One region of the Limibacillus sp. MBR-115 genome, then DNA from elsewhere that is predicted to be linked to it. Evidence: riboswitches for the same ligand, from Rfam matches in the RefSeq annotation. Region 1 holds a riboswitch; the other holds the start of a gene.
The links. A riboswitch is a leader RNA that binds a small molecule or an ion and turns the genes downstream of it on or off. The one in region 1 is predicted to bind thiamine pyrophosphate.
Positions count from the first base shown of each region.

Region 2: linked by a shared signal. The riboswitch ahead of ABIE63_RS13865 (ABC transporter substrate-binding protein) and the one ahead of thiO (glycine oxidase ThiO) in region 1 are both predicted to bind thiamine pyrophosphate.

Region 1 is NZ_JBEPTJ010000001.1:134,207-137,699, reverse strand. Features, by position in the region: gene ABIE63_RS00620 (glutathione S-transferase family protein) at 1-87, opposite strand, end outside; gene ABIE63_RS00615 (MarR family transcriptional regulator) at 186-638, shown strand; gene ABIE63_RS00610 (glutathione S-transferase N-terminal domain-containing protein) at 652-1,272, opposite strand; gene msrA (peptide-methionine (S)-S-oxide reductase MsrA) at 1,346-1,816, opposite strand; TPP riboswitch at 1,937-2,051, shown strand; gene thiO (glycine oxidase ThiO) at 2,049-3,284, shown strand; gene thiS (sulfur carrier protein ThiS) at 3,281-3,490, shown strand.
Region 2 is NZ_JBEPTJ010000007.1:30,971-34,463, reverse strand. Features, by position in the region: gene ABIE63_RS13870 (CoA ester lyase) at 1-590, shown strand, start outside; gene ABIE63_RS13865 (ABC transporter substrate-binding protein) at 587-1,534, opposite strand; TPP riboswitch at 1,621-1,732, opposite strand; gene ABIE63_RS13860 (acetyl-CoA carboxylase carboxyltransferase subunit alpha) at 1,853-2,809, shown strand; gene ABIE63_RS13855 (acyltransferase family protein) at 2,813-3,493, opposite strand, start outside.

The sequences.
Region 1 (3,493 bases):
TTCGTCCAGCAGGATCGCCGCTCGCTGCACAAAAGGACAAAGGTGGTGGCTGACCAGCGTAAGACGGTCTGTCTTGAAAGATTGCATGATTCACTCCGCCAATAAAGATGCATTTGCATGTATATTGACGGAGTGCTCTATTTTGTCAAGTTCCATGCGTTTGCATATTTTGCTAAGGTACAAGGATGACCAAGCTGCCGAACCAAGAAACCATAGACGCCTGGGCGTTGTTGTTGCGCAGCCAACAGTCCGTCCTGGCCGCGGTAGAACATGACCTGAAGGCCGCCGGGTTTCCGCCGCTGTCGTGGTACGACATTCTGCTGGAGTTGAAGCGTGCCAGTCCCCGTTTGTTGACTGCGCGGGAGTTGGAGAAGGAGGTCCTGCTGCCGCAGTACAACATCTCGCGGCTGCTTGATCGGCTGGAGAAGGCCGGTTACCTGCTGCGCGAAGCGTCGCCCGACGACGGTAGAGCGAACCTTTTGCGCATGACGGAAGACGGGCGGGCGTTACTCAAACGAATGTGGCCCGCTTATGGAGTGGCCATTCAACGACGTATGGGAGATCGGTTGAGTTCAACGGAAATCACCAGCCTCGCAGCGGTGCTACGAAGGCTGGTGGACCGCAAGGCGAGCACTTGAAGCGAATACTCGGTCAGGCGGGAACCGCCATGCCTCGTTGCACTGCCGGACGGCTGCCGATGGCATTGTACCAGCGCAAGACGTTCGGAAAATCGCTTAAGTCGATCCCTTGCCACTCATGACGCGCCGCCCAGGGATAGGTCGCGATATCGGCGATGGAGTAAGCGCCCGCCAAGAACTCAGCCTCACCGAGGCGTTTATCCAGAACGCCATAAAGCCGCCGGGATTCGTTAGTATAGCGATCAATGGCGTAGGGAATTTTCTCCTTGGCGAAGCGCCGGAAATGGTGCGCCTGCCCAAGCATCGGGCCGAAACCGCCCATCTGCCACATCAACCACTGCAGGCATAGACTGCGTCCCGCGGGGTCGGTTGGCAACAGCTGCCCGTGCTTTTCGGCCAGATAAATCAGGATGGCGCCGGTTTCGAAAACCGAAATCGGTTTGCCGTCGGGGCCATCGCTGTCGACGAGCGCCGGAATCTTATTGTTCGGGCTGATCTTCAGAAAATCAGGTGCGAACTGTTCGTCTTTAGTGATGTTGATGGGCACGGTGTCATAGGAGAGGCCGAGCTCCTCAAGCATGATCGAGGCCTTACGGCCATTGGGCGTGCCCCAGGTGTATAGTGTAATGGACATGAGCTCCTTTCAGGCCGCCGAATCTGTGCGGCTAATGCATGGAATTTTCATCAATCGATAGGGTGGCTGACTGTCAGATATGGCAGCCCGCTAAGCCACGTTTTGCCAGGTACTGCTGATGATACTCCTCGGCTGCGTAGAATGTGGCCGCGGGAACGATCTGAGTGGCAATGGGTCTACGGAAAACTTTGTCGTTCTCAAGCTTCTGCTTGAAGGCCCGTGCCGCAGCTTCCTGTTCCGGTGAATGATAGAAGATCGCGGAACGATACTGCGTCCCCACGTCGGGGCCTTGACGATCGACCTGTGTCGGGTCGTGTAGGGCAAAAAAATCGTGCAGCAGATCCTCGTAACTGACCAAGGCTGCGTCGAAGGTGATTTCTATCGCCTCGGCGTGGCCCGTCCGGCCGCTGCACACTAGCTTGTAGTCAGGGTTTTCGGTTTGTCCACCAGTGTAGCCGACGCGCGTGGACTTCACGCCCTTGACGGCGCGGAAGAACTCCTCCACGCCCCAAAAACAGCCAGCCGCAAAGGTTGCCTTTTCCATATTGTAATCCTCCAACTGAGATTATGCCTGTCAATGTAGGTGTGCATAGGCGGTTGGTCCAGAAGCTGCACGAAAATGTGCTTTACCCTTGCTTTGGCCTCGGAAAAGCATCACATCTGGGGGATAAGGCTGGGGTGCCGACGGATCGGCCCATGTTGAGATCCGAGCGGCTGAGATCAAACCCACCGAACCTGCTCTGGGTCATGCCAGCGAAGGGAGCCATCTGCCGTCGATGTCTATAAATGAAAAATCTTCGAATATCGCGCAACGCGCTCCGCTTTCGGTTGGGGTCGTCGGTGCGGGCGTGAGCGGCCTTTCGCTGGCCTGGGGACTGGCGAACAAGGGCTGCAAGGTCACGGTGTTCGATAGCGGAGAAGCGGGTCGAGGCGCCACCTGGGCGGCGGCCGGAATGTTGGCTGCCGGCGTTGAGGTAGAGCCAGGTGAGGAATCGCTATGGGCCCTCAATCGTCGTGCCCAGGAGCTATGGCCTGCGTTCCGTAGAGAGCTCGAACAAGCCAGCGGCCATGATATCGGCTACCGGGATCAGGGCACGCTGGTGGTGGCGACCAACCGCGACGATCTTGAGCAGCTCCGCTTTTCCTACGAGTTTCAACGCCGCTTGGGTGTGCAGTTGACCTGGTTGAATGGTCTGGATGCGCGGCGGATGGAGCCCTATCTGCGTCCGGGAATCGCAGGTGCGGTCTTCAGCCCGAACGATCATCAGGTGGATAACAGGAAACTTGCGGCAGCCTTGAAGCAGGCGGCGTTGAAGGCGGGCGTGCGATTGCACGAGAACTGCCGGGTGGAGCGCTTGGTGATCGAAGCGGGCAAGGCTTGCGGCCTGATGGTGGACAGTACGGTGCAGAGCTTTGACCGGATCGTCATTGCGACCGGCGCTTGGGTGCGTCACCTGCCGGGCTTGCCGGAGACCGCCCGTCCACCGGTGCGGCCGGTGAAGGGGCAGATGTTGGCGCTGCAAATGGATCCTGAGCAGCCGCTCCTTCGTCATGTGATCTGGGCACCCAAGTTGTACCTGGTGCCGCGCAACGACGGACGGCTGATTATCGGCGCCACGGTGGAGGAGAAGGGTTTTGATGACACCCTGACGGCAGGTGGGATGTTGGCTCTGCTGGAGGGGGCTTGGCGCGCGGTTCCGGGTATCGAGGAGTTACCGATAGCGGAAACCTGGGTAGGGCATCGTCCGACCAGTAGAGACGATGCGCCAATCTTTGGGCCGGTCCGGGAGGTTGCCGGGTTGCACATGGCGACAGGGCACCACAGGAACGGCATCTTGCTAACACCTGTCACGGCAGAGGCAATGACACACAGCGTAATAGAAGGAAGCCTACCTGACTGGGCTGCCGAATTCAGCCTTGATAGATTCGCTAAATCACCACACGAGCGAGACAAGACTACAGGGTCGATACAGGGCACGCTGGCGCCGATCGGATCGAGGAGTGGGATATGAGCTGTAGCCTGACCATAAACGGTGAAACGCGCTCAGTGGATGCCGACAGCATTTGGAAACTGCTACAGGGTGAGGGGCTAAATCCCGAAACTCGCGGTCTAGCGGTTGCGCTCAACGGTGCGGTATTGCCGCGTGGGCGTTGGCAGGAAACCAAACCCAGCGCGGGCGACGCCATCGAGATAGTCAAACCCGCCGCCGGCGGCTAAGGA
Region 2 (3,493 bases), on a different contig from region 1:
TCGAACTTATCATCGAAACGGCATTGGGCATGCAGAACATCCATGAGATCGCCGCAGCCTCAAAGCGCAACGAGAGCCTGCATTTCGGTGTCGCTGACTACGCGGCCTCGACAAAGGCGCGCACCACCGGGATCGGCGGACCGAATCCAAGTTACGGCGTTCTGACAGACGCGGAAACCGATGGGGCGCCGCGCGATTATCACTGGGGTGATATGTGGCATTACGCTATCGCCCGCATGGTGGTTGCGGCGCGTGCTAATGGCTTGCGCCCCATCGATGGTCCTTTCGGTGATTACTCGGATGCCGATGGTTACAAGGCGCAGGCGCGCCGCGCCGCTGTTTTGGGCTGTGAAGGTAAGTGGGCCATTCACCCCAGCCAAATCGGTCTGGCCAACGAGGTCTTTAGCCCCTCGGAGCAGGAAGTCACCAAGGCCAAGCGTATTCTGGAGGCCATGGCGCAGGCCCAGAAAGACGGCAAGGGCGCCGTCTCTCTGGATGGTAGGCTCATCGACATCGCGTCGATCAAGCAGGCGGAGGTAATGGTCAAAACCGCCGAGCAGATCGCCGGCCAGGGCCAGGCAAAAGGCTAGCGGGCGACTTCCACCGCATAGCTGTCGAGGGCCGGGCTGTTGCGGATAACGCCCTGATCTTGCAGGAAAGCTGCGAAGGCCTCATAGCGACTGCGGTCGAGCGCGGCGGGCCGCAAGGCAAAGCGCGGCAGCGTATCGGCCCAGGCGCGACGGTTCAGTTCATCATCCAGTTCCGGGCGGTACTCCAGGAACGCGGCCCAACTGTCTGCCGGATGATTGATCAAGTAGGTGGTGCCGCGCTCCACCGCCCGTAGAAAAGCCGCAAGCTTGGCATCGCCCAGGGTGTCGTTCTTGGCAACGACGATCAATTCGTCATAGGCAGGTACGCCGTGCTCCTCGATGAAGAAAGCGCGGCCCTTGTGGCCTTCCAGATCGAGGTGATTTAGCTCGAAGTTCCTGTAGGCGCCGATGACGGCATCGACCTGCCCCGATAGCAAGGCAGGACTGAGCGAGAAGTTGACGTTGATCAACTCCACGTCGTCCAATCCCAATCCAACCTGCTTAAGCATGGCACCGAGCAACGCGTCTTCGAAGCCGCCGACCGAGTAACCGATCTTGCGTCCTTTCAGATCTCCAATGGTTTTGATCGGCCCGTCTTCCAGCGCCAGAAGGGTGTTCAGCGGGGTTGCCACCAGCGTTGCAATGCGTGTAAGCGGCAGCCCTTCGCCAACCAGGATATGAAGCTGCGGTTGATAGGAAACGGCGACCTCCGCCTGTCCGGCGGCGACCAGCTTGGGTGGGTCGTTGGGATCGGCTGGCTCAATTAGGTCGACTGCCAACCCTTCCTCGGCGAAGAAGCCTTTTTGCAGGGCAACGACCAACGGCGCATGATCGGGATTCAAGAACCAATCGAGTAGAACGGTAAAAGGCTCGGCCGCGCGGGTTGGTGCGGCGAGCAGCAAAGACAGGGCAATACCCAGGGCCGGGATGATTTTTCGAAACATGACAACGGACCTCCTTGTCGTCTAAGTGGCGGCGCGGAGATCCGGGGTGCTTAAGAGCAGGAGCGGTTTGCCGTCCGTGGATGGTGTGGCGGCTTCTATTCCATTCCCTGCGCCGGCATGACCCGGATCAGGTTCTAAGGGTCAGGGACGAAAAATCCCAATCTCAGCCCGCTGTCACGGACACCCCTAGGAACGCCCCAAGAAGTGACCGTCCCAGCGCCCGCTGTCAAGCCACAGATATTGCCTAGGCCTTTTGCTACCTCTATGAAGCAGGTTACGCTTCGCTTTCCATAAAAGCCTGTGGTAGAACGGCCCGCCATGCAGACATACCTTGATTTTGAACAGCCCATCGCCGAGCTCGAAGGCAAGATCCATGAGCTCCGTCACCTCTCCAACCACGATGACGTAAACATCGCGGAGGAGATTTCACGCTTGCAGCAGAAGGCCGACCGCCTGCTGACGCAAACCTATGCGAAATTAACGCCCTGGCAAAAAACCCAAGTCGCGCGCCACCCGGATCGGCCGCACGCGAATGATTACATCGCGCACTTGCTCGAGGATTTCGTGCCGCTGGCAGGCGACCGCCTGTATGGTGAGGACCATGCGGTAATCGGCGGGATTGGTCGCTTTAAGGGGCGCAGCGTGTTGGCGATCGGTACTGAAAAGGGTCATGACACCACCAGCCGCGTGAAGCGTAATTTTGGGATGGCCCGTCCTGAAGGCTACCGCAAGGCGCAACGCCTGATGCAGATGGCCGAGCGCTTTGACTTGCCGGTGATCACTTTTGTGGATACCGCCGGCGCCTATCCGGGGCAGGGGGCCGAAGAACGAGGTCAGGCAGAGGCTATCGCCCGGTCAATCGAGGTGGGTCTGAACATTCGTGTGCCTTTCGTTGCCGTGGTGATAGGCGAAGGTGGATCCGGCGGCGCCATAGCGCTGGCGGCAGCGAATCGGGTTCTTATGCTGGAGCATGCAATCTATTCCGTCATCTCGCCGGAGGGCTGCGCATCAATTCTGTGGCGGAGTGGCGACGAGGCGAAATCCGCGGCCGAGGCTCTGAAGCTGACGGCACAGGACCTCAAGAAGCTTGCCGTCATTGATGCGGTGATCGAGGAGCCACTTGGCGGGTCTCACCGTTTCCGAGACGAGGCGATGCGCCGGGTGGGCGATAGTGTCTGGGAACAGATTGAAAGCCTGAAGGGGTTGGACGGTGATGCGCTGCGCCAGGATCGCCGGGAGAAGTTCCTTGCCATGGGGCAAAAGGGCTTGAGCTAGGCTTTAATTATCCGGCCAGCCGGCTGGAATCCTGCTTGAAGTCTGGCGACGTTTGGACAGTTTCTCCTCCAGCGGTTTCAACCAGCCGATTTGGTGGATGCGGCGGCCAAAAAATGCGGCGCCCTGCATGGTGTAGTGGCCATAGTCATAGAAGGCTTTGTGTCCCTCGTCCGTCGCGCCGAAGCAGATTTTCAGCGAAAAATCACAGAGGTAATCCTCTTTCTTCAAGAGGGTGAAGTCATAGGTCTGGGCCAAATCGGCGATCTCACGATTGATCTCATCGACCTCCGCCGGCGCCCGGGCCTTGTTGCGCTCCAGAAAGTAGCGCTGATTCACGGTCTCGAAGAAGCCAGTGTTTGCTTTTCCGTTATCTGCGCTCGCTTGCCATAGGAGTGAGTCATAGAGGGTCTTTGTGCCATCCCAAAAGAACTCAACCGTATTGTTGGCGACTACGAGGATCTTGTCGTCCAAAAGCGCGCGTTTAGCGAGGGACTCCAGACCCTCAATGTCGCTCAAACCCCCGGCCTTTCGACGCTTCCTCAAGTATCTCGTCGAAACGAAAATCACATCGGCTTTGCGATAGGCGGCGCTCCTGAAGAAGTTGCCCGCCTGTTTGCTATGTTGGTGGAAGTCGGCGAGCTGCATGGGATACCGGGAAAATCCAAGCTCCGTGAACAAGCCCGC